DNA from 3 places in the Cohnella boryungensis genome. Region 1 is predicted to be linked to each of the others. Evidence: riboswitches for the same ligand, from Rfam matches in the RefSeq annotation. Region 1 holds a riboswitch; each other region holds the start of a gene.
What was found. A riboswitch is a leader RNA that binds a small molecule or an ion and turns the genes downstream of it on or off. The one in region 1 is predicted to bind cobalamin.

Region 2: linked by a shared signal. The riboswitch ahead of cobJ (precorrin-3B C(17)-methyltransferase) and the one ahead of ACFO1S_RS00905 (NUDIX domain-containing protein) in region 1 are both predicted to bind cobalamin.
Region 3: linked by a shared signal. The riboswitch ahead of ACFO1S_RS00200 (ABC transporter substrate-binding protein) and the one ahead of ACFO1S_RS00905 (NUDIX domain-containing protein) in region 1 are both predicted to bind cobalamin.

The regions. Positions count from the first base shown of each region.
Region 1 is NZ_JBHSED010000002.1:83,194-93,839, forward strand. It holds gene metE (5-methyltetrahydropteroyltriglutamate--homocysteine S-methyltransferase) at 62-2,332, shown strand; gene ACFO1S_RS00900 (LysR family transcriptional regulator) at 2,353-3,294, opposite strand; gene ACFO1S_RS00905 (NUDIX domain-containing protein) at 3,356-3,847, opposite strand; cobalamin riboswitch at 4,217-4,422, opposite strand; gene ACFO1S_RS00910 (hypothetical protein) at 5,050-5,940, shown strand; gene ACFO1S_RS00915 (MDR family MFS transporter) at 6,540-7,955, shown strand; gene ACFO1S_RS00920 (tetratricopeptide repeat protein) at 8,099-9,658, opposite strand; gene ACFO1S_RS00925 (hypothetical protein) at 10,296-10,424, opposite strand; gene ACFO1S_RS00930 (ArsR/SmtB family transcription factor) at 10,423-10,646, shown strand, end outside.
Region 2 is NZ_JBHSED010000038.1:23,624-34,269, reverse strand. It holds gene ACFO1S_RS18130 (beta-galactosidase) at 1-1,379, shown strand, start outside; gene ACFO1S_RS18125 (DedA family protein) at 1,534-2,145, shown strand; gene ACFO1S_RS18120 (CotH kinase family protein) at 2,304-4,286, shown strand; gene rarD (EamA family transporter RarD) at 4,384-5,271, shown strand; partial or broken gene ACFO1S_RS18110 (transposase) at 5,284-5,566, opposite strand; gene ACFO1S_RS18105 (MFS transporter) at 5,981-7,219, shown strand; gene ACFO1S_RS18100 ((2Fe-2S) ferredoxin domain-containing protein) at 7,257-7,613, shown strand; cobalamin riboswitch at 7,713-7,930, shown strand; gene cobJ (precorrin-3B C(17)-methyltransferase) at 8,173-9,966, shown strand; gene ACFO1S_RS18090 (sirohydrochlorin chelatase) at 10,041-10,646, shown strand, end outside.
Region 3 is NZ_JBHSED010000001.1:48,116-58,761, reverse strand. It holds gene ACFO1S_RS00210 (heme ABC transporter ATP-binding protein) at 1-621, opposite strand, end outside; gene ACFO1S_RS00205 (FecCD family ABC transporter permease) at 618-1,676, opposite strand; gene ACFO1S_RS00200 (ABC transporter substrate-binding protein) at 1,679-2,698, opposite strand; cobalamin riboswitch at 2,885-3,071, opposite strand; gene ACFO1S_RS00195 (DegV family protein) at 3,202-4,044, opposite strand; gene ACFO1S_RS00190 (nicotinate phosphoribosyltransferase) at 4,180-5,619, opposite strand; gene ACFO1S_RS00185 (cysteine hydrolase family protein) at 5,640-6,188, opposite strand; gene ACFO1S_RS00180 (NUDIX domain-containing protein) at 6,254-7,027, opposite strand; gene ACFO1S_RS00175 (methyl-accepting chemotaxis protein) at 7,111-8,385, opposite strand; gene ACFO1S_RS00170 (metallophosphoesterase) at 8,543-9,397, shown strand; gene efeB (iron uptake transporter deferrochelatase/peroxidase subunit) at 9,530-10,646, opposite strand, start outside.

The sequences.
Region 1 (10,646 bases):
CGATAACAGTTTCCGCGCTCTATACTAAAGCCAACATATCTCACGTAAGGGGCTGTTTCAATTGAAAGCATCCATCATCGGTTATCCGCGAGTCGGCGCGCTTAGAGAGCTTAAATTCGCATCCGAAAAATACTTCAAAGGCGTACTTCCCGTCGAAGAACTGCAACAAACGGCGGCTCAGCTTAGATCGGCAAACTGGAAGCTTCAGCAGGAGAACGGCGTCGATTTCATCCCGTCCAACGATTTTTCCTTCTACGACGGACTGCTCGACACGGCTTGCTTGCTTGGGATCGTTCCGCAAAGATACGAAGCGCTCGGCCTAAGCCCGCTGGAGACGTATTTCGCAATGGCAAGAGGCTATCAAGGCGACAAAGGCGACGTTAAAGCGCTGGCGATGAAAAAATGGTTCAACACGAACTATCACTATATGGTACCCGAAATCGACGATACGACAAGCATTCGTTTGGCCGGATCGAAGCTGTTCGACGAATTTACGGAAGCAAAACAGCTCGGCATCGCAACCAAGCCTGTGCTGATCGGAGCATTCACCCTGCTCAAGCTCGCGAGATTCACCGGCTCGAAGAAAGCGAAGGATTTCGTGCCTGCGGTTGTCGAAGCTTATACGGCTGTCCTGAACCAATTGAACACTCTTGGCGCAGCATGGCTTCAACTGGATGAGCCAGCATTGGTAACGGATTTGACTGCGGAAGATATCGCGCTGTTCAAGGAGCTATATAACGGTATCCTGTCCGCCAAAGGCAGCGTAAAAGTTGTCGCGCAAACGTATTTTGGAGACGTTCGTGACTGCTATCAGGTGCTTCAAGCGTTGCCGTTCGACGGGATCGGCATCGACTTCGTCGAGGGCAAGCAGTCTTTGGACCTCGTGCGCAAGCATGGCTTCGCAAGCGACAAGGTGCTGTTCGCCGGCGTAATCAACGGCAAGAACATCTGGAAAAACCAATATAAGCAGACGATTGCCCTCGTTCGCGAGATCGGCAAGCATGCCAGCCAAGTCGTGCTCGGCACTTCCTGCTCGCTGCTTCATGTCCCATACACGATTAAGCACGAAACGAAGCTGACGGCGGCGAATAAGCAATATTTCGCGTTCGCGGAAGAGAAGCTGCGCGAGCTTGCAGAACTCAAGTCGATCCTGGAGCAAGCGAGCCCTGAAGCCTCCGCTTTTTATACAGAGAATGAGAAGCTGTTCAGCGCATCACGCCTTTCGAATGACAACTCGGTGCAGAAGAGAGTAGATGCATTGACGGATGCCGACTTCACGAGATTGCCTGCGTTCGCTGAGCGGGAAGCCATTCAGAAAGCGAAGTTCAATCTGCCGCCGCTGCCTACGACGACGATCGGCTCGTTCCCGCAAACGGCTGAAGTCCGCGCAAACCGCGCAGCCTTCAAGAAAGGCAACATCACCGAGGAACAGTACAAGCAATTCAACTTTGATCGGATCGCGGAGTGCATCGCACAGCAGGAAGAGATCGGAATTGACGTCATTGTTCACGGCGAATACGAACGCAATGACATGGTCGAATACTTTGGCGAATGCTTGGATGGCTTTATTTTCACAGAGAACGCCTGGGTACAGTCTTACGGAACACGCTGCGTAAAACCGCCGGTCGTATGGGGCGACATTAGCCGCAGCAAGCCGATTACTGTAGAATACTCGGCGTTCGCGAAGAGCCGTACTAACAAGCTGGTCAAAGGCATGCTGACGGGTCCGGTAACGATCCTGAACTGGTCGTTCCCTCGCGAGGATATCAGCCTGAAGGAAAGCGCTCTTCAGATCGGTCTTGCGATTCGTGACGAAGTGCTCGATCTCGAAGCCAACGGCATCGAGATTATTCAGATCGACGAAGCCGCATTAAGAGAGAAGCTTCCATTGCGTCATTCGGACTGGCAGAGCGAATACTTGAGCTGGGCGATTCCTGCCTTCAGACTTGTACACAGCGGCGTTAAAGCCGAAACGCAAATTCATACCCATATGTGCTACAGCCAGTTCAGCGACATCATTCGCGATATCGATGCGATGGACGCCGATGTCATTACGTTCGAAGCGTCGCGCTCGGATCTGGCCATCATCGATGCGATTAACGAATGCGGCTTCCGTACTGAAGTCGGACCAGGCGTATACGATATCCATTCGCCTCGGATTCCTAGCGTCGACGAGCTTAAACAAGGGCTGGACCGCATGCTCGACAAGATCGAAGTCTCCAAGCTATGGGTTAACCCGGACTGCGGACTTAAAACTCGCGGTGTCACGGAAACGTGGGCCAGCTTGAAAAACCTTGTCCAAGCAGCCAAAGAAGTAAGAGCAACGCTATAATAACATACAAGAGGATGGGCTCAGTCGAGCTCATCCTCTTGGTTTATGATCGGATAGCCGAAATCCGTAATGACGGTTTTGAGCTTCGTCACATAGGCGGCAGCCAGTTGGCTCAAGCTCGCCTTCTGATTCACGATGTAACCTACCCGTATGTTCTCGTCCGTACGAAGTCGTACAGATTTGATTTGCTCCCCGTTCAGATCCTTATTCAGTACGCCCGAGCTAATCGTATAGCCGTTAAGCCCGATCAGCAGGTTGAATAGCGTGGCGCGGTCACTGACCAGTATTTTCTTCTTGTACGATCGTGTACTGAGTATTTCCTCTGCGTAGTAAAAGGAATTATATTCGCCTTGCTCAAAGGCCAAACACGGGAAGTCGTCCAAATCTTCGATGTCCAACAGCGACTTGGAGGCAAGCGGATGCTCCTCACTGATGAATACGTGCGCTTCCGCTTGGAACAGCGGATGAAACTGCAGCTCGTTGTCCTTTAATATCTTCCGAATCACCTTTCGGTTGAATTCGCTCATATAAATGATTCCGAGCTCGCTTTTCATATTCCGTACGTCTTCGATAATCTCGTGGGTTCGCGTTTCGCGTAGCGTGCACTCGTACTCATCCACGTTAAGCTCCTTCAGCAGTCCGACGAAAGCCTGCACAGAGAAGGCGTAATGCTGTGTTGAGATCGAGAACAGCTTTTTCGAAGGCTTACGATTCATATACCGCTGCTCGAGAAGCTCGGCTTGCTCCACGACTTGTCTAGCGTAGGATAAAAACTCCGCTCCGTCGCTTGAGGGCACGATTCCCTTGGACGATCGAAGGAAAATCTCAATACCGGCTTCCATCTCGATTTCTTTCACCGCGTTGGACAAGCTTGGCTGCGAAATAAACAGCTTCTTTGCCGCTTCGCTTATCGAGCCGCAACTCACGATGGTCAGAATATATTTCAATTGCTGCAAGGTCATTGGAATACCCCTTCACTTCAGAATTATACCCGCCGGACATTCGCAAAATTTTTACACAAAATCATTGGCCGACCCTAAACGGATGCTCCTTAATCCATTCAGAAACAATGAGATAAACATTGTCTTTCATATATGGGCTAAATGCGGGATCTTCCATAATTTCGCTCTGTTTTGGAATTGTATCAAGCAGCATAACCTCCTCGGTTTCAAACCCTTTCGGCAACTCCCTTAGAGCGCTCACCTTGGAGATATAGATATTTTTCACAAATAGAAGCTGCCCCTGCTCATAAATTAGATATTGCCCTATCCTTTCGATCAACTCAAGCTCTCCACCAGCCTCTTCGTACATCTCCCTGATAACTGTTCGTATAATTGGTTCGCCTTCTTCTCTATTTCCCCCAGGTAATTCCCATCCGCGACTATGATGTCGAACAAGAACCAATTTCCCTTTGTAAAAGGCGATAATCAACACACAGTTAGCTTCTTCAATCAGGCACGTCTTCGTTAATATTATATTTTGATTTGGCAAAGCACCAGGAAACTCATAATTCACACTGACCACCAACTTACTTTTATTTAATTATGGCCTACTCAGCACTTGTCTCCAATCCGTCATACCGGAACCGTGCGAATGGCCACGTTAATGTGATCGATAATCATGGTAGAAACTGCTAAATAAAAAAGTATTCAATCCTAAGATCAAATACTTTGCCCAGGCGAACGGCGATATGAATATGTGCTCCCTCATGGTTGAGCCTGTTTCTCTCTTTTCAAACTAGGATTTATTTTCCTTCAGATACACGTCTTAGCGTGTTGCAACAATAAAAGGCGTCTTCCCTGTGAAGAAACATAGGGAAAGACGCCTTCATAATCGTGAAATTATGACGGTTCATCTAACACCTCCCTATCTCCCGTAGGTACAGCAGTGCTGTCAGAACAGGCAGGTCTCCTGGCTCCGGAATCGTCACTCGGCAGCGGCCTTCCCAATCAATGTAGATCAGTGGCTGGTTGAGCTGCCTGCTCCTCCGTTACAGTGGCGGGACCGCGTCGGTATTGCACCTAACTTCCCTTTTAAGTCGGAACGACAAGCACGCTCGCCGATCAGACACCTGTTCTCGATATGAAATTTATACAAAATTAATTATTATACCTACATCTTACTCGACAATGAACGATAAAAACAAGAGCAACAGATGTGTCTATTATATATAGCATAATACCAATAATTTATACTTTGATATAGATTTAAGCTATATCCATTAAGTTAATGTCCCTTTGCCTGATGAGCATATCAGTAGTGGGGATGCATTCACATGACTGCTTCCAATCAAAAAGTTTAGCCGTCATTTATGGTGAGGTTCAGCTTAACGGGTCTATCGGCGACAAATGCGAAAGAAACAGCTGCTCCGGTGATCTGCTTGTTTCGTTCAACTATCGTACCTGTTAGTTGCTCACGCCATATTGAAATGCATGTCGACTTGGGGATATTACAGCGGACAATCTTATAGTGGTAAAATATAGATAAGAAATTTTTTTGGGGGGGAAGGTATATATGGCTGAGTACAAAGATAATAGGAAGTTAAACTTACTATTACGGTACCTAGAATATCATAACACCTACAAAAAAGCGTTCAATAATGAGGAAGAAAACGAGAAGGAGCTCCTACATTTTATCGTTGATCGTCCTGGCCGAGTCGCGGGGAATCCCCCTTCGCCGCTCAGGGTGCGAGTATCTTCCTCGGGAGGGCGATGCCAATGAGGGATGCTGCGGAGGGTCAGCAGAAGCACGGGCAGCAAGAACATATCGAGACGCTGCCACTGTTCTCCACCACGGATAAGAACGGACGGATGACTATGCTCCGGCCGGGACGTCGCGTCGGACGCGCGGCTCCGCTGATGCCGTGGCTGCTCACAGCCGGTGCACTGTGGTCGCTGACAGGCTCCGTGCCGTTCGGCGCACTGCTCGGCATGGCACCGACACCGGCGATCAACATGCTCCTCGGTCATCCGGTCACAGTAGGCATCGCCGTTTTGCTGCTGTTCGTCGCGATCGGTACGACCGGCGGAGTGTACTCGCGATCGATTGATCAGTTTGGACAGACCAGGGTGGCTGGCCTGTTTGCGACGCTGTCGGTAGCAGGAGGACTCGCAGCAGTCGCGGGAGTCCTCCTGCTCTGGACGCTGACAAGCGACCTGTCGCGACCCTTTGACCTCGAGGCCATAGCGACATCGCCGACGATCCCGCCAGAGCTTGGCGCCGTCGTCGGAGCTAGCTTCGCCCTCTGGGCCGCCATCATACTCCTGCGGTTGCCCGGCTCTATTGCCCACGCCCGGCGGCGTCAGGCGGACATCGAGCGACTCCGCGTGGAGGGGCTGTCATGTACCGGGACGTTGACCGCCGTAAATTTTACTAACCGTTGGCTCTTTAATTTCCCGATGTTCACGGTTGAGGTGAATTATATTGTTGACGGCGCTCCTCGTGTCGTCTCAGCACACATGCGCACCAGCGCCGACCGCGTTCCCCTCGTCGGGTCGCGAATGAGCGTGCTGACCGATGATCGCGGAACCACCCACATGGAGCTGGACCTGGCGAGTGGAGCGGCATTCGAGCCGGACGTGGGGAAGTACGCCCCATCGGACGGTTGATTTTGCAGCCCTGAGGCAACATGGGGTTATAAGGAGTTCAAGTCAACACAGAGCTAAAGCTTCGCTTCACCATTCTTAACGCAGGACAAATTGGGCGCTCGCTCGGTATTCCTATGCGCAGCAAGCAGAAAGAGAGGCAATGGAAGATCATCCGTGACGAAAAGGAGAACGCCTGTGATGGACGTTCTCCTTTGTGCTGGCCTGATGGAGCGTATGTAGGGCTGTAAACGTATCGCTTATGGATTTTTATTGTCATGATCTACACGACAGGCTGACGATTCGGTGCCAAGGCGCTTCGAAAAGTCGGCCTTTTTATTGATTTACCTTATTGAGTTAACCGGCACGTTATCATAATCCCCAAACCTCATCCTGTCAAGAGATAATGCGCGAATACGCGAAAAAACGGGGGCGCCCCACTAATGGTTTCGAATTAGGAATGAATTTCCGAGAATGAGAAGCATTTTCGCTTTTTCCAATTCATCCAGTTTCACGTAAAATTCTCTTTAGGTCAATGGATGAGGGTAGACAGAATAACTTGCACGACAGGCCGGCCATTCGGTGTCAAGGACAGAACAAAAAGAACATTCGGGAGGTACAAGATGAACGAGCAGGCTCACGAAGCAAGCAGATTGAGAAGAGGGCCTATGTTAGCCGCGCTGCTCATAGGCGCATTTGTTGCTTTTCTTAGCGAAAATTTACTTGCCAATGCGTTTCCTGGTTTGATGCGGGAATTCAATGTTTCTGCTTCGACCATACAATGGTTATCGACGGGTTATATGCTCGTGATCGGCGTACTGGTGCCGGTGACCGCATTGCTGCAGCAGTGGTTCACGACTCGCCAGATGTTTATGTCTGCTATGGGGTTATTTTTAGCCGGCACCTGCTTGTGTGCAGGATCCCCTGGATTCGAAATTTTACTGACGGGCAGGGTCGTTCAAGCTTGCGGGACAGGATTATTGGTCCCGTTGATGATGAATACGATTCTCGCTCTTTATCCTCTAGAACGGCGGGGTGCGGCCATGGGGCTCATGGGGCTGGTCATTATGGTCGCCCCTGTCATCGGGCCAGCTTTGTCTGGACTGGTCATCGATACCTTACACTGGCGATGGCTATTCTTTATGGTGATTCCTGTTGCATTGTTTTCGATTATTTATGCATTCCTGTACTTAAAGAATGTGACAGAACTAACCAAGCCAAGGGTCGATCTTTTATCCATTGTGTTATCGACCATCGGTTTCGGTTGCGTCATCTACGGCTTCGGACGAACAAATGTTTGGTCTAAGCTTGAGGGTTACGGCTTGATTGCCCTAGGAAGCCTCTTCTTGCTCTTGCTTATATGGAGACAGCTCAAGATCAGAGAGCCGTTGATTGATCTGTCCGTATTCCGGCATCGCACTTTTTCTTTGGTTGCGGTATTGGTAGTCGTCCTGATGATGGTTCTATTCGCCACCACGACATTGCTGCCGATCTATTTGCAGAATGTGATGCAGCTGACCGCATTCGCGGCAGGTTTAATTCTGATGCCCGGCTGTATTTTAAACGCAATGATGATGCCGGTAACGGGAAAATTATTCGATAAATTCGGGCCGAGATTCGTCATAGTGCCCGGATTGCTCTTGATCGCCATATCCTTATGGCTGTTTGCCGGTATCGACAGCGATACTGCGCAAGGTTCCGTTCTTTTTAATCATATCCTCTTATTTGTTGGCATATCGTTCGTCGTCATGCCGGCACAGACAACGGGATTAAATCAACTTCCGCGTCATCTAGTCGCCCATGGCACAGCCATATACAATACGCTCCAACAAATTGCCGGGGGAATGGGCATCGCTTTGTTCGTTGGCGTCATGTCATCCGGATCCAATCGTTATCTTCAACATTCGCTCGATCCCACAGCAGTGCATGAGAAAACACAGAGCGTTCTTACCGGCCTACAAACGGTTTTTTGGATTGAGTTTATTCTCGCCATACTTGTTTTGGTGCTGGGGTATTTTGTAACAAAATCTAATCGTTAACCGAAGAAATCAAATAGCACACGAAGCAGAAGTGGATCCATCATACCCTGATCAACGTTGGCCTATTGACGTTGCTCTACTAAATAGTACAATTGATTTCCTACACAATCTTGCAATTGCTATTTTTTCCCCAAAGAAATTGACTAACTCAACTCAAAGTTGTTTAACAATGCCAATGCCTCTTCATGATCAGGCTCGAGTTCTAATAATTTCCGCACGTATCTCAGAGCATCTTCGTCTAACCCTAACTCGAAACAACAAATAGCCAGACAATAAAATACGGTCGATACGATCTCATCTTGTTCTTGATGTATTGAAATTTCCAAAAAACGTTTGGAGTCCTCGTACATTCCCGACTCAAACAGTATTAATCCAGCATCCAACGCCAAGTCATAGCGCTGCTTCATTACGTAGTGCGATGACCACATAAGCTGTATGCCTCTCAAAATATCTTGCCTTTCATCATCGTTTGCATCCAGCAACAGACTAGAGATCCGCTTCGTACTTTGAATGAAAAATTCCGCATCATATCCACCCAGACGCCAAAAACTCAAGAATTGTTGTAATCCCATATTATCTAGATTGCGATCTACCCCTATCTTCAAACTGAAAAACTCATCTGGACCAAAGCGTTTAATACATCGACGATAAGCTAATCTTGTATTGAAATAGTCCATTGGTCTATCCATATTGAGAATACAGCCCACATTTATATTTTGATAATGATGCGGGGGGAATAACGCCATGGCTCCTCTTCGTTCAAAAACATGCTGAATCGCATGGTAGTTTGCCGTTAAAGAAAAACTTCCGTGCAGGATCAACTCTGGCGGTTCTGCGAATTTCCATTTATCAAGCAAGTGGTCTCCCTTGTCTGCCGTTATTAATAGGAATCCCGCCACTTGAGATAGCCGATTCAAACGCTCCAAACAAGTGATTCCAGCGACAGGAAACAAAATATGCGAATCTTCTAGTTGTTCCTGATAGACTGCAATGACAGAACGGTATGGATAGGTTTCTTGTTCATACTCGGGTGCCCGCCGATGCTCATAATGCAAAGATATTTGGTCTAACAAATCTGAAGGTTTAAGTGATCCATGATGTTCGGGATATTCGACAAAAACATCTGCTTCATAAATTCGACCATCACCCACATAAATCAACTCTTGTGGAATGCTATCAAAAAAATAGTTGGCAACAATGATTAATGGTTGCTTTAAATCTCCCTCACTAATCGTTGTGCCTGATACAACAAGGTTCAGATCCATATCATGAACAGCATCAAATTGCGCAAAATCGAGTAATCCTTCGACAATAAAAGATTGAAGAGCAGGATGTTCCCTCCAGGCTAGAACATTGTTTATCGCCAAATCCGTCATAATATAACGGAACGAAGGTAGTGAAGTCCCAGCATAGTCTCTTAACTGGCACAACTCGCTTAACACATGGAAAGCAAGACGTCCCGTTCCTGCTCCAAGCTCCACAATCATAACAGGTTCCGAACTATATTCCTTATTCGCCCGATCTTGAAGAAACCCAAATATCATTTCGGCATAGGAAGTAGCGATCATCGGATTACTCGTTATATATTGAGGAACTTGGTCATTGTTCCAAGCCTTCGTTCCTTCTTCTTCATAGTACTTCCGCTGAATATTCCATATAGGCGCTTCACTAAAGCGGTAGCGTTGTTTGTTATTAAATGCCATTGCAACTTATCCTGCCCTCTTAAAGTTATGAGATACCTGTTGCATTACTTCATTAATAACCATTCTTACGATCATTACCATTATAGCGCACCGATATTCGCCTTCACTTATGGTAAGGTGCAGCTTAACGGGTCTATCCGCGAAAAATGCGCAGCGATGCATAATTGCCAATCTTTTGTACCCGAGCCTTGCACTGAAGACCACCGAAGTAATCGGCGGCCCAATGTCAATGATTCAACTAATGTTTTCCGTTAGAGCTTAACCCGAAAATCAAACATCCAAGCCTAATTGATCAATTAGAAAATCGCCTTGTTCGATTTTCAACGTTTTCTTTTCTAGACTATATTCCCACCCATTTGTAATTGCATATGTAATCAAACGTTCGCAATTCTTTGGCCTATGAGGGTTGAAGTGCCAACTGCCTTTCCATGTAAACAATATTTCGAAATATGAGGTTTTGGATGAATACACCTTAAAATTGACAAATTCATTACTAGGTTTTTCATTAATAACGATGTGGAATTGATAACCATTAATCGTAATCTGTTTTTCCCTTTTACGAAACGTTTTCAAAAAAGAAATCACCCTTCACCTAATGTAAGGTATCTAATTACAATAGTTCGGCAAGTTTTCTTGGCTATCCTGCCCGTTCGTATAGCTTAATAAAATGATCCAACGCCGAATCCACATCTGTGTCCGAGGGCGCCAGGCCCGATGCGTGAATATAGTTGTAGACGAAGTCGAAATCTTCCTTGAAAATGATCATGCAACTTTCCAGTTTCCTATTCTTTACACGCAACTCCGGGGTTGCTTATAATCGAAATATGAACAACGACGCTATATTCAAAGCACTTAGCGACTCAACTAGACGGCTTATATTAGACGAACTATCCGAACGAAACGAGCAGACGTTTTATGAACTTACAGTTCGTCTCATTACGAAGCACGACCTTGTCATTACACGACAGGCGGTGGCTAAACATCTTTC
Region 2 (10,646 bases), on a different contig from region 1:
TATTGAAGGCAGGGATTGCTTCGCAGCAATTCGTGACGCATAACGGCATATTCGGCAATATCGACTATTCGACTTTTACGGAGCGGACGGTGGACTTTCTCTCTTACGATTCCTATCCGTCGTTCCAGCTAATGCGCAAGGATGTACCGTTGAAGGAAAAAGACCGTTTAAGCGGAAAGCACTTAAGCCGGATGCGAGGATATTCTGCGAAATTTCTTATTTTGGAGCAGCAGGCCGGTCCAGGCGGGCAGACGGGGAATGTTCTAAATAACGATCGCGATGATTATTTGCAGACATCCCCCAAACCGGGACAGATGCGCTTGTGGACCTGGCAATCGATTGCCCATGGTGCGGACGGCGTGCTCTATTTTCGTTGGCGAACTTGCCCGTTCGGCGCAGAGACGCTGTGGCACGGGCTGAACGATTACGGAAACCAACCTAATCGCAGGCTGGAGGAAGCGGGTGTCATTGCGGAAGAGGTTACGCGTCTGGCGGGCACGCTTCTGGCTACGAGGGTGGCTGCGACCGCCGCTATTTTGGGTGACTATGACAATGACAGCAACTGCAAGATCGATCGGCACACCGGAACGGATTATTGGAGGAGCGAGGAAAGTATTTATCTGGCATTGACGAATCGGCATATCGGGACGGACGTCCTGAATTGGAATACGCTTGGCGGACCGCAGGATTTGAAGGGGTATTCGATCATTTTCGTGCCTAACGCCCAGATCTTCGATTCGAAGCAGGCAGAGATGCTTCGCATCTACGCAGAGCAAGGCGGAACGGTGGTGCTTGGTCCTCGCAGCGGGTACAAAAATCGCGATAATCATGCTTATATGGAGCCGTTTCCTGGTGTTGTTCGCAAGCTTGCCGGAGTGAAGGTTAAGGATTTCACGATGGTCGATCCCTACGTCGAGCATCAGGGTTTGCTGTTCTCGAATGCAGGGGATAACGGTGAAAGTGTTGTAGACGCGCCCATATTTCACGAAATATTGTCTCCCGAAGAGGAAGGCGTTCATGTCGCGGCAACGTATGCGGCCGACTACTACGCGGGAATGCCGGGGGTAACGGTTCGGGAGACAGGAAGAGGGCGCATTGTCTATTTCGGGACATTCTTCTCTTTAGTCAATTCCGAAGCTTTGCTCGAACAACTCGGGGTCGGCGATGCTGCTGAAGGATGGGCGAAGCTGCCTCCTTGGGTGGAGACCGTCTATCGTACGGATGGAAAGGCAACCTGGGCGATTCTGTTGAATTACTCAGGAACTCCCGCCCTCGTCTCGTTCAAAGGAAAATACGAGGAACGAATTCATCGGCGCACGCTTGAAGGCGAGCTGACCATGAATCCATACGACGTATGGATGATCGAATTGCAGGTGTAATAGAGAGGCTGCCCGAGGTTACCCGGAGGCATGCCTCTTTTTTGTTTCGAAGGTCGGGGGTCTTTTTCTTTCAAATTAGGTATAATAAAAGGCAGATTATACCGAATGGCCTTACCATCCGCGCGATGAGAAACTCAAAGAGGACGAGAGAACGATGGGCTTTAATATTGAAAGTTTGTTCGATCAGTACGGCTATGAGGTGCTGTTCCTCGGCTTGCTGCTGGAGTTTATCGCCCTTCCTTTTCCCGGGGAGACCACGATGCTGTACGCGGGATATTTGTCTTATACGGGCGTACTGCATGGATGGACTGCGCTGATCTGGGCCTTCACGGGCACGACGATCGGAATGACCGTCACTTATTTTATCGGGCTGAAGGCGGGAATGCCGTTCATCGAGCGCTTCGGCAAGTGGGTGCTGATCACGCCGTCCAAGCTGGAGAAAACGAAAAAATGGTTTGATCGCTACGGCAACGTGCTCGTCTTTATCGGATATTTTATTCCCGGCGTGCGGCATGTCACCGGTTATTTCGCGGGCATCATCGGCTCGCCGTTCCGTACGTTCGCCGCTTACGCTTACGGCGGGGCGCTATTCTGGTGCGTATGCTTCATCGGCCTGGGACACGCCTTCGGCCCGCAGTGGGAAAAGGTGCTGCACGCGATTGAGCATCATTCGTGGAAGCTTGCGGTGGCTATAGTGCTGCTGATCGCCGTCATCTGGCTCGTCAGACGGCTGATCGTGTCGTCGCGCCGCAAGGCGCGGAGCTAGAGGCATCGGGTTCAAGGCTTGAGGGCGTATTCAGGAGACTCTCAGTTCTCTTTCATTATAGAGTAAGGTTTCTCGTGTAACTTGAAATAGGCGAGGCGCGATTCGGACAACCGTCCGGGGAATACGGCGCCCGCAATTTCGACACGGGAGGGACTCGAATGATGAAGTGGAAGCTCTCGTTCAGGAGAGCGAGAATCGCGGCGTTGTCGTTAACGCTCGCGGCAGGCTTGATCGGCGCGGCCGGATCGGCGACGGATGTCGCAGCAGCGGAGAAGGGAACAACGCAGCCTTACGAGGCTTTGTTTGAAGGAGATCGAATCATCGACGTGAAGGTGACGATCGCCGAGGAGGATTGGGACAGCATTCTCGAAAGCCCGCTCGACAAGGACTACAAGAGCGTGTCGGTCGAGGTGGACGGCAACAAGCTCGACAACGTAGGCTTTTCGACCAAGGGCAACCTGACGCTTAAAGCGGTGGCGAGCATGACCGATTCGGACCGGTACAGCTTCCGCCTGAAGTTCGATAAGTATGACAAAAAGCAAACGCTGCTCGGGCTGGACAAGATGGTGCTCAACAATAATTACTCGGACCCTTCGTATTTAAGGGAATATCTGCACTACGAGGCGCTGCGGGCAATCGGCGAAGACGCGCCGCTGACCGTATTTGTCAACCTGTACGTGAACGGCAAGCTTTACGGCTTCTACACCGGAGTGGAAGCGGTGGACGACAGCTACCTTGCCCGCAATTACGGGGAGGATTACAAGGACGGCGTCCTATACGACACGGACGAGAAAAGCTATTTGCAATACGAGGAGAGCGGCGAATACAAGACGATTACGAATGACATGGGCACCGACGAGAACAAGGCGGCGCTGCAAAAATTCATTCGTGTGCTAAACGATATGCCGGACGGAGAGAAAGGAAGCATCGAAAGCGTGCTGGACGTAGATTCGGCGCTCAAGTATATCGCAGCCAACGCGGTTCTCGGCAACTACGACAGCTACAATGGCGACAAAGGCCACAATTACATGCTGTACGGCGACGCGAACGGGAAGTTTACGGTCGTCCCTTGGGATATGAACATGTCGTTCAACGGATATTCCGGCGGAGGAAGAAACGTCTCGTCGGGCGCGAACGGCACGGTTAATACGAACGCTTTGACCGCTTCCGTCGACGTTCCGGTGCTCGGAATTGCGATGGAAAGCGTTCCGATGATCAATAACCTGCTGAAGGTACCGGAATACAAGACGAGATACCGGGAATATGTAGGGCAGCTCGTCGATTATATGGAAGGCATCGGCGATCGCATCGGCGGATTGGCCGATTTAATACGGCCTTATGTGAATGCCGATCCGACCAAGTTTTACACGATGGAGCAATTTGAGGCCAATGTCGCGTACTCCTCCTCGGAGCAGGCGAACGCCGAGGGAACGGGCGGACCGTCCGGGAACGCGGGCGCGCCGGGAGGAGAGCCTCCGGCAGGTATGGAGCCGCCGGAAGGTACGATGACGCCTGAGGGCGCGCGACCGGAGGGAATGCAGCCGCCGGAAGGCATGACAAGGCCGGAGGGCAACGCGAACGCCGGGCAAGATCAGGCTCCGGGAAGAGGACAAGGCATGGGCATGGGCATGGGCACGATGGCCGCGGGCTCGTTAAAGACCTTCGCCCTGAACCGATTGGCGAATCTGCAGGCGCAGCTGGGCTTGCCCGTTACCGCGCTTCCGAGCGGCTCGGCGTCCGGGAACGAGCAGCCCTCCACCGGGGGCGCCGCTATCGGCAGCTCCGGCAAAGGCATTCAGGTGACGCTGGACGGCAGAACGCTCTCATTCGCAGACCAGCAGCCGGTATCGCGCAACGGATCTGTATTCGTTCCCGCTTCGGTTATTCTGGAGGCGCTCGGAGCGGAGGTGAGCTGGAACAAGGCCGACCGTTCCGTCACTGCGACCAAAGCGGGCATGACCGTGAAGCTGACGATCGGCAGCAAGAACGCGACCGTCAACGGCAAAGCCGTAACGCTGAGCGCACCGGTGACCGCCTCCGGGAACCGTACGATGGTGCCGGTCCGTTTTCTGGCGGAATCGCTGCAGTTGAACGTGGAGTGGAAGCCGAATCTATCCACGGTTACAATCACGAACCCTTAAGGGACTTACGATTTTCCTATTATTTTCGATTTCAAGTCCATGTCCGCAGTGCTATAATTCCTTTCATGCTTAAGCACAGAAATGGAGAAGCTGCATCATGAGATACGGACTGGTTAACGCTGTGTTTGCTTATATGATCTGGGGGCTGCTCCCGCTCTACTGGAAATGGTTCGAGACGATGCCGGCAGGAGAGATTCTTTCTCACCGGATTGTCTGGTCCTTCGTCTTCGTGGCGGGACTCATTACGGCTCAGAAGCGGTGGCGAGAGCTCAAGCGGACGCTGCAGGAGCGCCGAACGCTTGCCTCGCTCGTCGCGAGCAGCCTGCTCATTACGTTTAACTGGCTTGTGTTCATCTGGGCCGTAAATAACGGACACGTGGTCGAGACGAGCCTGGGCTACTATCTGACTCCGCTCATCAACGTCGCGCTGGCGATCGTGTTCCTGCGCGAGAAGCCGAGCGGAGGGCAATGGCTGGCGATCGCGCTGGCCGGCGCGGGAGTGATTCTCGTAACCGTCGAATATGGGAGTTTTCCGTGGGTGTCGATCTCGCTCGCGTTAAGCTTCGGCCTGTACGGACTCGTGAAAAAAAAGCTGAAGATCGACGCGTCGCTCGGCCTGATGACCGAGACGGCGATCGTCGTCCCGGCGGCCCTCCTCTTCTGGAGCTATCTGGGCGCCTCGCACACGGCTACGGCATGGACGCTGCCCTTCGGTTCTACGCTGCTGCTGCTGTTGTCGGGCGCGGCGACGGCCCTTCCGCTGCTTCTGTTCGCGAGAGCCGCGCGGCAGCTTCCGCTGTCCATGCTCGGCTTCATCCAGTATATCGGCCCGACGCTTACGCTGATTCTCAGCGTAGCCGTCTTTAAGGAGACGGTCAGCCCGCTGATGCTGGTCAGCTTTATTCTGATCTGGGTCGCGCTGGTGGTCTACGCGCTGGCTTCATTGCGCGAGGCGAAAGCCTTGCGGCTAGGCAATGCGGGTTGAGTGAGCCGTATGGCGCAAAAGCGCGGCAGCCCCGGCGAAGCCGACGTTCTCACGGATGGCTTTGGCGATTTGGCGCGAGGAGTAAATGCGCTGGGTGTAAGCATAAAGGATGACCTTAGTAAGCATTTTAGGGTGGTAGCTATCTCTGCCACCACCAGGATAGGCTGAGGCAAATATCCCGTCATTGAGTCGATTTACGGCTTCATTAACGATGCGAACAAGATGATTTTCAGGGATGTCTTCCTCAAGATCCATTGAGTAGGTAAAGTTGGTCCATGGTAGATTGAATGTACAAAGAAATCGCTCCTTTGGGGATGGTTGGGTGGTACCTCCATTTACCAAATAGCGATTTCTTTGCATTTCTGTGGGCTTTTTCTTCCCTCAATCGATGAAAAAAGAGGGCATGTATCTCCTGGAGGAGCGGAGCGTTGGCCTTTGCAGTCGTGAAATTTCCTCGTTACGAGTTTACAAATTCAAAATTTCACGAATGCAACAGCCATAGGAAGGGGATACATGCCCGCAAAACCATAATCGATATAAAAGAAAGAAGCTGTTCAAAAGTTTAGCACTTTGAGTCAGCCTCATTTTGCGATGAAATCGCCGAAAAGCTATAGCCCCGAATACGAGTTATGAGTTACAATGAACAACTATGAAGCGGGATGAGGAGCGGCTCTCGTCATCGATTCGCAGCAGACGGAGGAAGAGCATCGTGAAGGAGTTAACCAGGATATCGAACCAATGGCTGCTTCTGACCGTCGTATTCGGAGGCTTCCTTATATTCGGCTTTTCCGAGAACATCAAAGGCCCGGCTATCCCGAGAATGCAGGCCGATTTTCATCTGAACGAGACGCAGCTGGGGCTCCTGCTCGCTTTTAACTCGCTCGGCTATCTCATCGCCTGCTCCTTCACGGGAGCGCTGACGAACAGAATCGGCATCAAATGGACGGGGATTGTCGCGTTCGGCTCCATGGTCGTGTCCGGCCTGTTGATGTACTTGTCTTCGAGCTATGCTTATTTGTCGGCTTCTTATTTTCTGATGTACATCGGCAACGGCATGCTGGAGATCGGGTTGGCCATCATGGCGGCTCGCATTTTCACGAAAAACACCGGCGCGATGATGAACCTGTCCCATTTTTTCTACGGGCTAAGCTCGGCGATCGCCCCGATCGTCGCTTCTTCCATGATGGGCTGGAGCCTGTTCGGAGGCGAGTTGGGCTGGCGGGGGATGTATCTCATCATGCTGTCCTTGTCCCTGCTGCCGATCATTCCGTCGCTAAAGGCCCGTTTTCCGGGAGACGGCGAGACGAGCGCGGAACGGATGACCTTAAAAAGCTTCTCCCGCGATCCAGCCGCATGGCTCATCGTCGCGGTGCTCTCGTTCGGCGTCGTGTCGGAATTGGCGGTCGGAGGGTGGCTCGTCAACTATTTGGAGAAGGCCTACGGCTGGTCGACAGATGCGGCTTCCGGGATGCTGTCCGTGTTTTTCGTTTTTTTCATGGCGGCGCGCCTGCTGCTTGGTCCCCTGACGGATAAGATCGGCTACACGTTATCGGTCATGCTGCTATCGGCTTTCTCCGGAATATGCAGCTTCGCAGCTATTGCGGTCGGCGAGCAAGGAGCGATTCTGTTCGCTATCGCAGGCATCGGCATCGCTCCGATCTATCCGACGGTGATGGCGATCCTGGCGAAGCGCTATTCGCGCGGCACCGATACGGCAATTACGTTTACTGTTACTCTGATGGGCGTTGCCAGCGTGATCGGGAATTTGCTGATCGGCGTCACTATCGATGAAGTCCAGAAGCTGTTCGGAAGCGATAAGGGGGCCGAGGAAAGCCTGAGAATCGGCTTGCAGGCCGGATACGGGTTTATCGCGCTGCTGGCGCTGCTCTGTTCTGCAAGCTGCTTGATCTTATTTTGCTATCTGCGCAAGAGAAACGAGTTAGTGTGAGCCTATCGTTCATAAGCTGTAGAAGGAGGCGATTCAATTGGTGACCTGGAACTTGCAAGGGATGAGGTCTCATCTGCTGATCTGTAACGGGGGAAGCTGCCTGAAACGGGAGGGGGACGAGGTGACGCTGGCGATCCGCGAGGAAATCGCCAAGCTAGGAGCCGATCGGCTGATCCATACGACGAGAACCCGCTGCAACGGCCGCTGCGAGGATGCATGCGTCGTGATCGCATATCCCGAGGGCTCGTGGTATAAGGGCATTACGCCTGAAACGGGCAGGCAGCTGGTGAGAAAAATGCTGACCGGAGAGAGGCTGGAGGAGAAGCTGGTGTACGCCTTCGAGCCGACGGCCGCCGCAACCGGCAATTCGGTGGAGGGCAGGGACAAGCCTTAAGCGGGCCGGATTGGATGGGCAGCATGCTCGGCGGGTTCCGCAAACCTCCGCTCTGCTAGACAATCGCAGCCGGACAATGTTAAGATGACCGTGACAATCGAATACGGAGATGAATGAGGTGCTGCTTGGCCAAGGCTCAAGCGGCTTAAATGGGAAGCCGGTGAGAAGCCGGCACGGACCCGCCACTGTAAGGAACGCCGTCCCCAGGGAAGGCGCATTCCCGTCAGGCAAGCCACTGGATACGCGTGAAGCGCTCCGGGAAGGCAGACGAGAATGACGTTCCAAGTCAGGAAACCAGCCTGGTTCCATACACTTTTGACCTACGAGGATTTAGGGAAGTGTTAGGACGGACTTGCCTGACGAGGCGGCGTTATCGAAAACCCGGTTTTCGATGGCTCTTCGACTCGCTCCAGGTTTGCGCGCTGACAAGCGTTTCTAACACGGCTATCGTGTGGGGGACGTTTTTTTTGATGTTTTTTTCGGGGTTAGGCGGCGGGGCGGAAAGCGATCCGGCAATTCACGAAAACAAGAGGCGACAAATGGAAAGGATGTGCGGACGATGGCGGGGAAGCTGCTGATTATCGGATTCGGTCCCGGAAGCTTCGAGCATATTACGAAGCGGGCCAGGGAGGCGCTGCAGGAAAGCGATGTCGTCATTGGCTACAACACCTATGTAGATTTGATTCGAGGTTTGCTGACCCATCAGGAAATCGTTCGCACGGGCATGACCGAGGAGGTCAGCCGCGCGCAGGAGGCGGTTCGCCAGGCGGAGGCCGGCAAGAAGGTCGCCGTAATTTCCAGCGGCGACGCCGGCGTATACGGAATGGCCGGACTGGTCTACGAGGTGCTGATGGAGAAGGGCTGGCGGCGCTCGGACGGCGTGGAGGTCGAGATTATTCCGGGCATATCGGCGATCAACTCCTCGGCTTCGCTGCTGGGCGCTCCGATCATGCACGATGCGTGCACCATCAGCCTGAGCGATCATCTCACTCCGTGGGCGCTGATCGAACGACGGGTAGAAGCGGCGGGGCAAGCGGACTTCGTTATTGCGCTCTATAATCCCCGCAGCGGCCGAAGAACGCGCCAGATCGTGGAGACGCAGCGGATATTGCTGAAATATCGTTCGCCGGAGACCCCTGTAGGCATTGTTAAAAGCGCCTATCGGGAAAGGGAGCATGTCGTGCTGACGAATCTGCGCGATATGCTGGATCACGATATCGGCATGCTGACAACGGTCATCATCGGAAACTCCTCTACGGTAGTCTACGATGGACTTATGATTACGCCGCGGGGCTACCAGCGCAAATATACGCTTGGCGCGGACGTGCAGCCGCTCAAGCCGCATCAGCGCTTGCGCGAAGAAGCGGAGCCGTGGGCGCTGCGCCAGCCCTCCGAGCCCGAGGCTTGGGACGAGGAGGATGAGTACGAGGAGCCGACACTGGAGAAGACAGCTGCGCTGGCGCCGAGATTGACTCTCATGGAAAAGCCGGGCGCAGAGGCAGAACGGGCCGCCGCACCCGCAGAATCGGGCGGCGCTGCCGGGAAATCGTCCGGGCAGCCGTCCTACGGAGGCGCGCCTGTCGTCGGATCGCTTGCGCTGGCGATGGAAGCGCTGGAGCTGGTCGATCGCTCGCGGGGAATATCCCGGATTACGCCGGACCCGGCGGAGCAGAGCGCGCCCAGAGCGGGGATCGTATACCGACAGCAAGAGATTTTCGAATTCGCGGTGAGCACCGGCGTCGCGGACAAGAAGTTCAGCGCCAGGCAGCTGCTCGCACTAGCCGACATCATCGGGGAGAAGGGGACGATGGACTATACGCCGCATCACCAATTGATCGTGCGCGTCCCGACCTCGGAGCCCGACGCGATTACATCCCGGCTCCGCGGCGAGGGCTTCATGCTCTCTCCTATCGGAGATGTACTGCAGGTGAAGGCTTGCGATTTCTGCGAGGGAGAGAAGGGAGAATCGATCCCTTACGCAGAGGAGCTGCAAGACAAGATAGGGGGCATGAAGCTGCCCAAAGAATTGAAGATCGGCTTTAACGGCTGCGGAATGGCTTGCTACGGTGCGGTGCAAGAAGATATCGGCATCGTCTACCGCAGGGGCAAATTCGATTTGTTCCTGGGAGGCAAGACAATCGGGCGCAACGTCCATCCGGCGCAGCCTGTCGCGGAAGGCATCGAGCCGGGCGAGCTGGTGGAGCTGATCGAGCGGATTATCGCGAGGTACAGAGACGGCGGTCACCCGAATGAACGCTTTCATAAGTTTTTCAAGCGGGTGAAGGAGATCGAGGGCTATCGGCATCAGGAGGTGCCGGTGTTCCAGATCGAGAACGCTATTTGCGGCGACTAGCATAGGGGAAGAAGACTTCGTATCCAGAGACTACAAGATAGAGAAAATGAGTTTGATAGAGGAGGCAGAATCACGTGGATGCCCTATTATTCGTAGGCCATGGCAGCAAGGACGAGGCAGGCAACAACGAAGTGCGGGAAATGGTCAGAATGCTGGCGGGGGCGCTGCCGACAGAGATCGTCGAGACTTGTTTTCTCGAATTCGTATCGCCGACGATGGCGCAAGGGATGGCGACCTGCGTAGCGAAAGGAGCGACGCGCGTTGCGGTCGTGCCGATTACGCTATTCTCGGCCGGTCATGCCAAAATACATATCCCTGCCGCAATCGACGAGGCGAGGCTCCGTCATCCGAATGTCGAGTTTATTTACAGCCGTCCGATCGGAGTTCACGAGCAAGTGTTGAAAATATTGAGCTCCCGGCTGCAAAGCGTAGACTCTCTTGAGCCGATAGACGGCGAACAGCATAACGAGGATACGGCGATACTGATCGTTGGGAGAGGCAGCAGCGATGCCGACGCGAACAGCGATCTATTCAAAATCTCGCGATTATTTTGGGAGAAGACGAAGTTCAAATGGGTGGAGACGGCGTTCATCGGCGTGACTGCGCCGCTGGTCGATGCCGGAGTGGAGCGCTGTCTGAAGCTGGGCGCGCGCAAGGTCATTCTGCTTCCTTATTTTCTT
Region 3 (10,646 bases), on a different contig from region 1:
CCGGTCGCAATATTGGGCTGCCAGATTGAGATCATGCAGCACCGCCACGACGGTTAATCCGTATTCGCGCCTCCAGCTTTGAACGTAATCCATCATCTGTACCTGGAACCCGATATCCAGGTAGGTCGTAGGCTCGTCCAGCATCAGCACGCGAGGCTCCTGCACCATCGTCTTGGCGAGCGCGACCCGCTGGCGTTCGCCTCCGCTCAGCTCGCCGACCAGCCGAGACGCCAGCCCTTGCAGCTCCAACTGCTCCATCACTCTGCGAATGACGGGCTCAGGGTCGCTTGCCTCTCCGCCAAGCCAGCGCTGGTAGGGGAATCGCCCCATCTCGACAACTTCCCGAACCGTATAGCCCACGGCCGGCAGCGCCTCCTGCTGCAGCACCGCAATCCGTCGCGCCGTTTCCTTGCGGCTGTACTCGCGGATCGCTTTGCCTTCCAGCAGCACCTCGCCGGATGCGGGAGACTCGATTCCGGACAGCAGCTTGAGCAGGGTCGACTTGCCGCTTCCGTTCGGACCGATGATGCCGAAGAAATCGCCGGCCTCCACCCGAAGATCGATCTGGCGCAATACCTCTCTTCCCCCGATTCGATAGCTTAACCGCCGCGCTTCGATCATGTCCTTGCCTCCCCGCCTCTCGTTTTTCTTTTCCATAACAAATAGGCGAAAAAGGGCGCGCCGATAAACGCGGTCACGACGCCCAGCGGAATTTCCTTCGGGTTAAGCGCCATTCGGGCAATCGTATCCGAAGCCAGCACGTAGATGCCCCCGACTACGGCGGATACCGGGATGACGATCCGGTTGTCCGGGCCCGTCACCAACCGCACGAGATGCGGAACGACCAGCCCGACAAACCCGATTACGCCGGAGACGGAGACGGCCGCAGCGGTCATCAGCGTCGAGACGACAAGCACGATCAGCTTCGTCCTCTGTACGTTGACTCCCAGATGCATCGCTTGACGCTCGCCCAAGGCGAACAGATTCAATTCGCGGCTCATTGCAATCAGCACGACTGCGCCGAGCAGCATGTAAGGAAGTACGATAAGCGAATAATTCCAGCCCCGCATGGAAAGGCTGCCCATGAGCCAGTAGACGATTTCGTTGACGACGTTATTGGAGAGGGAGACCATGAAGGAAACCAACGAGCCGAAAAAGGCTTGAATCACGACCCCGGAAAGAATCAGCGTCTCCAGTTCCATCCTGCCCTTATGATAAGCCAGCCGCAGAACGAGAAACAGCGTAATCAGCCCCGTCGCGAACGACACGGCCGGTATGGTCAATTGTCCGATCCACATCTGCAGACCGAACAGAATGACGAAGGCCGCCCCGACCGAGGAGCCTGTCGCCACCCCCAGCGTATACGGGTCCGCAAGCGGATTGCGCAGCACCGCTTGAAATCCGGCGCCCGCCAGCGCCAGCGCCGCGCCTACCAGAACGGCAAGCACGACCCGGGACAAGCGCACCTTCGTAATAATCGTCTCGTCCGGGTCGTCTATGCCATCCGTGGCCGGATGCAGATTGAACAGCGTATCGGCGTAAGGCACCTGATGAAGCAGGATGTTCCATACTTTGCCGATGGGTACGTTCGCTCCGCCAAGGGAAAGACTCACGATAATCGAACAAAGGAGGAGCGCTAAGGCTCCTCCCATATACATCGTTAATTTGCCGCGCATCCTTATTTCACCTTATCGGGATGGATCGCTTTCGCCATTTCATGCAGTACTTTGGTCAGACGCGGACCGACCCGGCTGATCGAGTTGTCGTCCACCGGGAACAGCTGCTTGTTCTTCATCGCATCGATGCGGTCGAAACCCGGACGCTCCTGAATCGCCTTCAGAATGCCAAGATCGAACTCATCGTTGCTCGCATAAATAATGACTGCCGGGTTGGCTTTAATGACCGCCTCCGGATCGACTTCGAACCAGCCGGACTTCTCCTTCGAGATGTTGTCTCCGCCCGCGAGCGTAAGCACCTCGTCCATATATTCGCCGCTGCCGACCGTCCAGCCCGGGGAGAACTCCATGTACACCTTCTTCGGGGTTACGCCTTGAAGGGCGTCAGTTACTTGCTTGAGCTCCTCGCGCATCGTGGCGGTGACTTCGGCCGCGCCGGACTGAAGGTCCAGAATCTGTCCGACCGTCTCGATCTTCTCCATCACTTGCTCCAGCGTCTTCGGATCGCTGGCGAACACCTTCACGTTCAGCTTGCGCAGCTCCTCGACTACCTGGGATTGTATGCCGCCGTTGGCGAACACCACATCGGGCTTAGCAGCCAGCAGCGCCTCCGTATTCGTCTTCAGATCGCCAACCTTCTCGATGGCCTTCGCTTCCTCGGGGTAATCGCTGTAATTGTCGACGCCGACAACCTTGGCTCCTGCGCCGATCGCGAACAGCGTTTCCGTCTCGCTCGGAGCGATGGCCACGATTCTCTCCGGCGCTTGCTCGAACACGACGTCGGTGCCGGTGCTGTCCTTCAGCGTCAGGGGATAGACGGTTTTCTCTGGCGCGGGCGATTCCTCCGCGGCGCCGGACGCGGACGGCGAGGCGCTCGGCGAAGCCTGAGTCGCCGCCGGCGCGGAAGGGCTGGCGCTTGGCGTAGCCGCATTGTTGTTGCCGCCGCAGGCCGCGAGGCCGAGCGCGAGCAGCGCAACGAGCGCCCAAGCCCCTATTCTGCTCCATAGACGTGTATTTTTCATAACGATCCATCTCTCCTCTGCATTACTGATTTCTTCTTGAGAGGAGCTTGACCGATTGAACGACCGATACGAGAAACCCTCTCTCCGCGTTCGTCGGAGAGAGGGTTGGCTGACAGGAAAAAGCATGCCTTCGAATCGAAACCGAAGCATTCCCGATTGAGCCGTATCCTTATCCGCGAAGGAGTTCGTCTGCTGCATCCCAAGGCAGGTATCCTGACTGATAGGCTGACGATGCGCCTCGCGCCCTGTCCCGACGGACGGGGCGCGAGGCGATCCCTATTTCACAGTGGCGGGACCGTGCCGGACTTGCACCGGCTTCCCTTTTAACCTTCACGCCCGCAAGCGTCAAGGCACCTTAAGATATTAGAAGTCTATTCAATTGCCGCAAGCTGCCAATCACTTGGAATTATAGCCCTCGGGGCCGGGTATTGCAACAGTTTCCGTCACCGCACTCCGCTCGGCGCAGGGGCTGATCCTGTCTGAAGCGGACTGTAGACGGCGACTCACTCGCTGTAATACGTAAATCCGATCGCGCCGACGCCTGTATGCGTGCTGATGATCGGCGTCGTATGCTCGATGTCGAAGTCGTCGTACCCGGTGAGCGCCCGGACCGCGTCCTTCAGCTTGTCCGCCAGCTCGTAGCCGGCGGCGTGGACGAGCCCTACGCCTTTGATCGCCTTGCCTTTGATGTCCTCCGCGAATGCCTTGGCCAGATAGTCGACAATCTGCGCGCGGGTGCGCACCTTAGCAACGGGCGTGTATTCTCCCCCGTCGAGGGAAGCGATGATTTTGATTTTCAGCAATGAGCCGATCCACGCTCTGCCCTTGCCGATCCGACCGCCCTTGACCAGGTTGTCCAGCGATTCCACGACGACGAACAGCTGCGTGTTCTTGCGGATTTGCTCCAATCTCGCGATGATTTCAGCCATGCTCTTGCCCGCCTTCGCCATCGCGGCCGCCTCCAGCACCTGGAAGCCTAAAGCTTTCGTGATGTACCTCGAATCGACAACGGTAACCTTCGTATCCGTCATCCCGGCGGCCATCTCCGCAGACCTCACCGTGCCGCTCATCTCTCCGGTCATATGGATGGACAGAACCTCGCTTCCGTCGCTTCCAAGGCGGTCATACACCTCCAGAAAAGCGCCTGCGGACGGCTGCGAGCTTCTGGGAAGCTCCTTGGCCGCCTGCATCATATCGATAAATTCCGTGGGCGTAATGTCCACCCTGTCTAGATAAACCTGATTATCGATGCATAAAGACAACGGGACGATCTCCACGCCGTACTCTCGTAATATCTCATCCGACAAGTCGACGGTCGAATCCGTCACCACTTTGATCCTGCTCAACGGGTTTTCCTGCTTTCCGATTCTAAGGATGTAAGACTCGCTATTCTAGTAGTCTACCATTCCCGGCAGCACGACCGCAAACGCCGCTCAGAGAAGCGGGGCCCCCGGCCCTCGCTCCCCTCAGCGACTGAATTTTTATATATGCTGGCGAATGAGCCTGTCCTTCAGTTCGAGGAAGGCCGGACTGAAATTCACGCGATATTGCTCCGGATTCAGCTTGCGCAGATGCTCGGGCCAGAACTGGGTCAGCTGCTGCTCGTGATAGCTGCGGATCTCCTCAAGCTTCGGCAAGGCGTACACCAGCTCTCCTTCCCGAAAAATCGGAGTCAGCAGCGGCAGCGCCTCATAGTTGTCGACGCGCTTGAACCGATGGCGATGCAGCGGGTCTACCAGCTCGACGGGCTTTCCTGCGCAGATGTCCTCATCGTCGGGCAACGTCATATAGTCCGCTTCCGCCATGCCCGTCTCGCGGTTTACGATCCGGTATGCCTCTTTCATGCCCGGATTCGAGATTTTCTCCGGATTACCCGAAATTTTGATCACCGGTTCGAGCTTGCCGTTCTTCTCCCGGGCTACCAGCTTGTAGACGCCGCCAAGCGACGGCTGGTCGAATGCGGTAATGAGCTGGGTGCCTACGCCCCATGCATCGATCTTCGCTCCTTGCGCCTTCAATTCCGCAATGATATTCTCGTCGAGATCGTTCGACGCCACGATGCTCGCCTCGGGAAAGCCCGCCTCGTCCAGCATCGCCCGGGCGCGCTTCGACAGATACGCCAAGTCGCCGCTGTCCAGCCGGATGCCGCGCAATCGCTTTCCCTGTCCGGCAAGCTCGCGCGCAATCCGTATCGCGTTGGGAACGCCGCTCTTTAAGGTGTCGTACGTATCGACCAGCAAGGTTACGTGATCCGGCATCGCTCTCGCGTACTCCCGAAAAGCGTCCTCCTCGCTGTCGTGACCCTGCACCCACGCATGCGCGTGCGTTCCCGATGTCGGGATGCCGAAGCGCATGCCCGCCCGCATATTCGAGGTGGCGTGGAAGCCGGCGATATACGTCGCCCTCGCCCCCCAGATTGCGGCATCCGCTTCCTGGGCGCGTCTGGTGCCGAACTCCAGCAGCTTATCCTGCGGAGCGACCTGCTTGATTCTCGACGCCTTCGTCGCGATCAGCGTCTGGTAGTTCATGAAATTCAACAGCGCCGTCTCGATCAGCTGCGCTTCGAATACGCGGGCTTCCACCCGCACCAGCGGCACGTTCGGAAAGACCAGCGTGCCTTCCGGCACCGCATGAATGCTGCCCGTAAAGGCGAAGCTGCGCAGCTCCTCCAGAAACCGCTCCTCGTAGTTCTCCTCCTGAGTGCGCAAGTAACGAATCTCCTCTTCGCCGAAGGCCAATCCTCGCACGTATTCCACGATTCGCTCCAGCCCCGCGAACACCGCGTAGCCGTTGCCGAAAGGCAGCTTGCGGAAATACGCCTCGAACACCGCTTTCTCGTTCAGAGTGCCTCTCTTCCAATGCGCGTACATCATATTGATCTGATATTTATCGGTATGAAGCGTCAGGCTCTCGCTGCTCATGCTGTCGTTCTCCTTTCGCCTTATTCTGCGTAATCCGCGACGACCGTGGCTCCCAGAACGCCCTCGAAATGTGTCAATGCCCACTCGTGACCGACCGCGTTGAAGCTGGCGACGGCATCTCTGTGCACGATAACGCGAAAGCCTTTGTTGTAGGCGTCCACCGCCGTGTGCAGCACGCAAATGTCGGTGCATACCCCGATCAGATGCAGCTCCTCGATGCCCCGCTCCCGCAGCTTAAGCTCCAGGTCGGTTCCGCAGAATGCGCTGTATCTTGTCTTGTCCATCCAATAGGCCTGTCGTCCTTCTGCGGCGTACCAGGCGTCAAGCTGTCCATACAGACGTCTACCCTCGGTTCCCCGAACGTTGTGCGCCGGAAACAGCCGCGTCTCGGGGTGATACGGATCGCCCTCCTCGTGCAGATCGACGGCCAGCACGACCCAATCTCCCCGTTCGCCGAACCGGCGCGCCAGTTCGACCACTCTCCGCTCGATGTCGATGCCCGGCTGACCGACGGGCAGCTTGCCGACGACGAAATCGACCGTGTAATCAATCACAATTAATGCCTTCATGTGAACACCTCATATCTTTATGTTAATAATATTAATTAGACAATATCAAAAGCCATAAAAACCTCTTAGCTGTAAATGGACAGCTTCGGGCGATAATTCGTAAACCGGTACAGCTGCGCCGCCCGCTGGGAATAGCGATTGGACAGCTTCAGGTCTCCGTCCGAATCCCTCGCTTCTTCCAGTATACCCTTGCGGCTTTGCGTCGACGTAATTTTGCGGATAAAATTTTTCTCCTCGAATTCGGGCACGACCGTCTCGATCACCTGGTACAATTCGCTGATCGTGAACTCCTCCGGAAGAAACTGCTTGGCGATCGTCGTCGTCAGCATCTGCTCCTGAATTCGCGCCAGCGCGTCGCGAAGAATGGCGCCGTGGTCGAAGCTGAGGGACATCTCCAGTGCCTGCGCCACCGGAAACAGCTTCACGTCAGCGGCGTCGTCGTTCGCTCTTCGTCTTGCCAGCCTCGTCTCGTTCACGAGCGCGAAGAAGGCATGGGATATCATCCACCCTCGCGGGTCTCGTCCCGGCTCGCTGTAAGCGTTGAAGTACTCCAGATGGATATCCTCCACGCCCGTCTCCTCCAGAAGCTCCCTTTGCGCGCATTCGCGTAACGTCTCGGACTCGGAGCAGAAGCCGCCCGGCAATGCCCACATGCCTTCGAACGGCCAGTTTTTCCGTCTAATCAACAGCACCTGCAATTCCCGATGCGGGAGAGATTTCTTGGCGGATTTGCGCTCTTCGGAAGCGATGGTGAAAATAACGATGTCGGCAGGCGCGCCGTCGGGCGTCCGATATCGGCCGGATGAATAGTTCGATGCGTTCTCCCTCTCTTGGTTCATGTCGCTCGCCTGCCTCTCTCATAATTTCGATTTGATATTATCAATATGAACTTATTGAAGGGAAAAGTCAAGGCTCTTCCCCATCAAGAGCGAAAATAATCGGCCTTGCTTCTCAGTTCAAGCGATTTCGAACGAAGGGCATCCGTGGATGCGGCGATTTCCTGCATGACCGAGGTTTGCTCCTGGGAAGCGGAAAATACCTGCTGGGCGCCGACGCGGATTCGATCAGCCACCGCGGCAACCTGCCGCGCTTCATTGAATTGCTCGGTCGCTTGCATCGCCTGCCGGGACAGATCGTTGGCCATCGTCTCCACGATATCGACGACAAGCTGAGCTTCCTCGTTCACCACGCTGAAAGCGACGGCGAACCGTTCGCCCTTCTCCGCTTCCTGCTCGGATACCTCGTACTGTGAACGGATATGGCCGACAGCGCGGCCCACCTCTTCCTGGATTTGCTTGATAAGCCCGCGAATCGTCTGAACCGATGCGGCGCTCTCGTCCGCCAACGCCTTAACCGCTTGCGCAACCACCTCGAAGCCTCTGCCCTCTTCCCCCGCCCTTGCCGCTTCAATCGAAGCGTTCAAGGCGAGCAAGTGGGTCTGATCTGCGATATCGCCGACAACGTCCGAAATCTTGCCGATCTCATGCGCATGACCGCTGAGCTTGGCCACCACGTCCATCGCTTCCTTGTTCAACGCCGACAGCTGGCGCATTCCGCCGATGAGAGAGCGGAATACTTCCTCGCTCTGCTTCGCCGCGCGATTCATCTCTCCCGCCCGCGCACGCGCCCCTGCGGCTTCCTCGCTCATCCGGTCGGCCGCGGCCGACAGCGCCTCTGCATCCTCCCGCAAGCGATCGGCCGATTCGGACTGCGCTTGCGTCCCGGAAGTAATCGCTTCCGATTCGTTCGTCATTTGTTCGATCTGACCTGCAGCCTGTCCGATCGCCCCTTGCAGTTCCTTCACATGGGCGTCCGTCAATCGCGTATTATCCTTGATGCCGTCGATAATCGTTCTAATCTGCTCCAGCATTTGCTCGAATGCCTGGCCCAGCGCCTGCATCTCGTCGCCGGAGGAATGCTCGGCGACTTTGACGCGAAGGTTGCCGGTCGCCGCTTCCTGCGCGGCTTGGGTCAGCGACAGCAGCGGCTTGAGCAGCCACTTGGCGGCGAAATATCCGAACAGCCCGGTCCAAAATATGCCAAACGCCAAAGTCAGGACGACGAACAGCCATCCCGGCATAAAATCGAACATATCCTTTAATACCAGCAGAAAAAAAGCGCTCGTGCCGTAGGTTACTGAAGAAGCAACCGTTATGCCGACCACCATTTTCTTCACGATGCCGAATTGCGTACTCATGCGGTTCTTCCCTCCGTAACCCTCTGAATGTCATTTTCATTGAAGCATGCCCTGAGGATCGTAGCTGTGATCATTGTCACATTGTGTCGGCAGCTCTTGGCCGCTTTATCCTCTCTGCGCACCATGGTACATTATAATAGGAAAGGGGATGGCTTCTGTGGAAATCGCGTGGATGGCGCTGGCCTTGCTGGCCGCCGCTTCATTGAGCGCATACGGGCTCTTCGGCGAGCGAGGCAGAATCGGTGTTACCCGGCACGAAATTCGTTCTCCCCGCATACCTGAAGCCTTCGACGGCAGAACGATCCTGCAGTTCAGCGACACCCACATCGGACCCTATTATTCGCTTGACAGACTCAAGCGGCTAACAGTCGAGATCAATGCTCTGGAGCCGGACATCGTCGTATTCACCGGAGATCTGCACGATGCCGGCCGCCGCGACACGCTCGGGCGTTACGATCCTGCGCCCATTCTCGCCGAAATTGAAGCCAGACTGGGCAAGTATGCCGTCTACGGCAACCACGATTTCGGCTTCGCCAGAAATCTGCGCTCCTCCGGCTCCTTCCTCGCAAGAGGAGGGTTCAGCGTCCTTCTTAACTCGGTTGCCCTAGTCTCTCTGCCCGGAGGAGAATCCATAGCCATCGCCGGGCTCGACGATTACGTGCTCGGCAGGCCCGATGCCGCCAATACGCTGTCCGGGCTGCAGGGTGAGCGATTTCATATCCTGCTGGCCCATGAGCCCGACGTTGCCGACCGGTTGATCCGTTATCCGATCGATCTCCAATTGTCGGGGCATAGTCACGGCGGTCAAGTGTCCCTGCCCTTCATCGGTCCTCTCGTTACAACTCCTCTCGGCCGCAAATACATCAAGGGAATGCACCTAATCGGAGAACGTTCGAGGAAAAATCGGCCTTACGTGCTTTACGTCAACAGAGGGATCGGCACGACCCGGCTCCCGCTGCGCCTGGGCTCCGTGCCCGAGCTTTCCTTGTTTACTCTGCGACACGACAAGTAAATTGGCTCCCCCGTCCTTGGGGACGGCGGCACACGTTATGTAACGAGCAATGCGAGAAAGGATAGGAAGCGGTATCCTATCCTTTCTCGCATTGACAAAAAGGCGAATAGCTCGCGCTATCGCCTTCTGATCTTACGCTTCCAACAAGCTCTGTCCGATGTACTGGCCTTCCCGCAAGCCGCCGGGACATGCAAACATTCCGCTGGCAATGTGAACGGCGTATTCGTTCAGCGCGTCTCGGCTCTGCATCAGCTTCAGCATCGGAATCAATTGCTCTTCCGGATTTCGCTGAAAGCTGACGAACAGCAAGCCTGCGTTGACGTTGCCGGTTCGCTGGTCTACGCCGTCCGTATAGGAATAGCCTCTGCGATGGATGAGCCGCTTCGACTCCTTCGCCAGCCGCACATGGGCGTCGATCGGCATCTGGGCGGGATCGGCGGTATCGAACTCGCCTTTTTTGCCATAAGCGGCTCCCGACTCCTTATATCTCCCGAACGTGTCCTCCTGGTCGGCCAGCGAGGAGCGATCCCACACCTCCAGAAGCATCCGGATTTTGCGATAGGCCATGTAGGTTCCGCCGCGCATCCATTCCGGTTCGCTCGCTCCCGCCCAGACGACATCCCGATACCCTTCCGCCGACTGGTGCAAGGCGTTGGCCGTGCCGTCCTTGAAGCCGAACAGATTGCGCGGGGTTTGTCCCGCCGGTCCGCCGCTGATGAAGCCCTCTTGCAGCCAATTGACCGTCGCCAGACCGGTCGAGAGACGAATGAAATTGCGCACGGCGTGGAACGCCACCTGCTGATCCTCCGCGCACACCTGCACGCATACGTCCCCTCCGGACAGCAGCGAATCCAGGTTATCGCGGGGCATGCGGGGAATATCCTTAAGGTACAACGGCATTTTCCCCGCGATTCCGTAGCGGTCCTTCCCATCCTGACGGAAAAAGGTCGGTCCGAAGCCGAACGTCGCCGTCAGCCTCGCTGCGGGCAGATCCAGCGTTTCTCCGGTGTCGCTTGGCGGCAGCAAAGGATTGTCCCCTGTCCTCATTGTCCCTCCCGCGCTGCTCAGATCGGCGAACCTCGTCCAGTCGCGGAGCAGGCGAACGACGGAAGCTCGGTCCGAAGCCGTCAATCGAAAGCTTGCCAAATACATGTACGATTGCTGGGGCGTAATGATTCCCGCCTGATGCTCGCCATACAGCGGAATCGTCGCATCCGGCGCCGAGCTCCCTGATGGGGCTTCCCCGGTC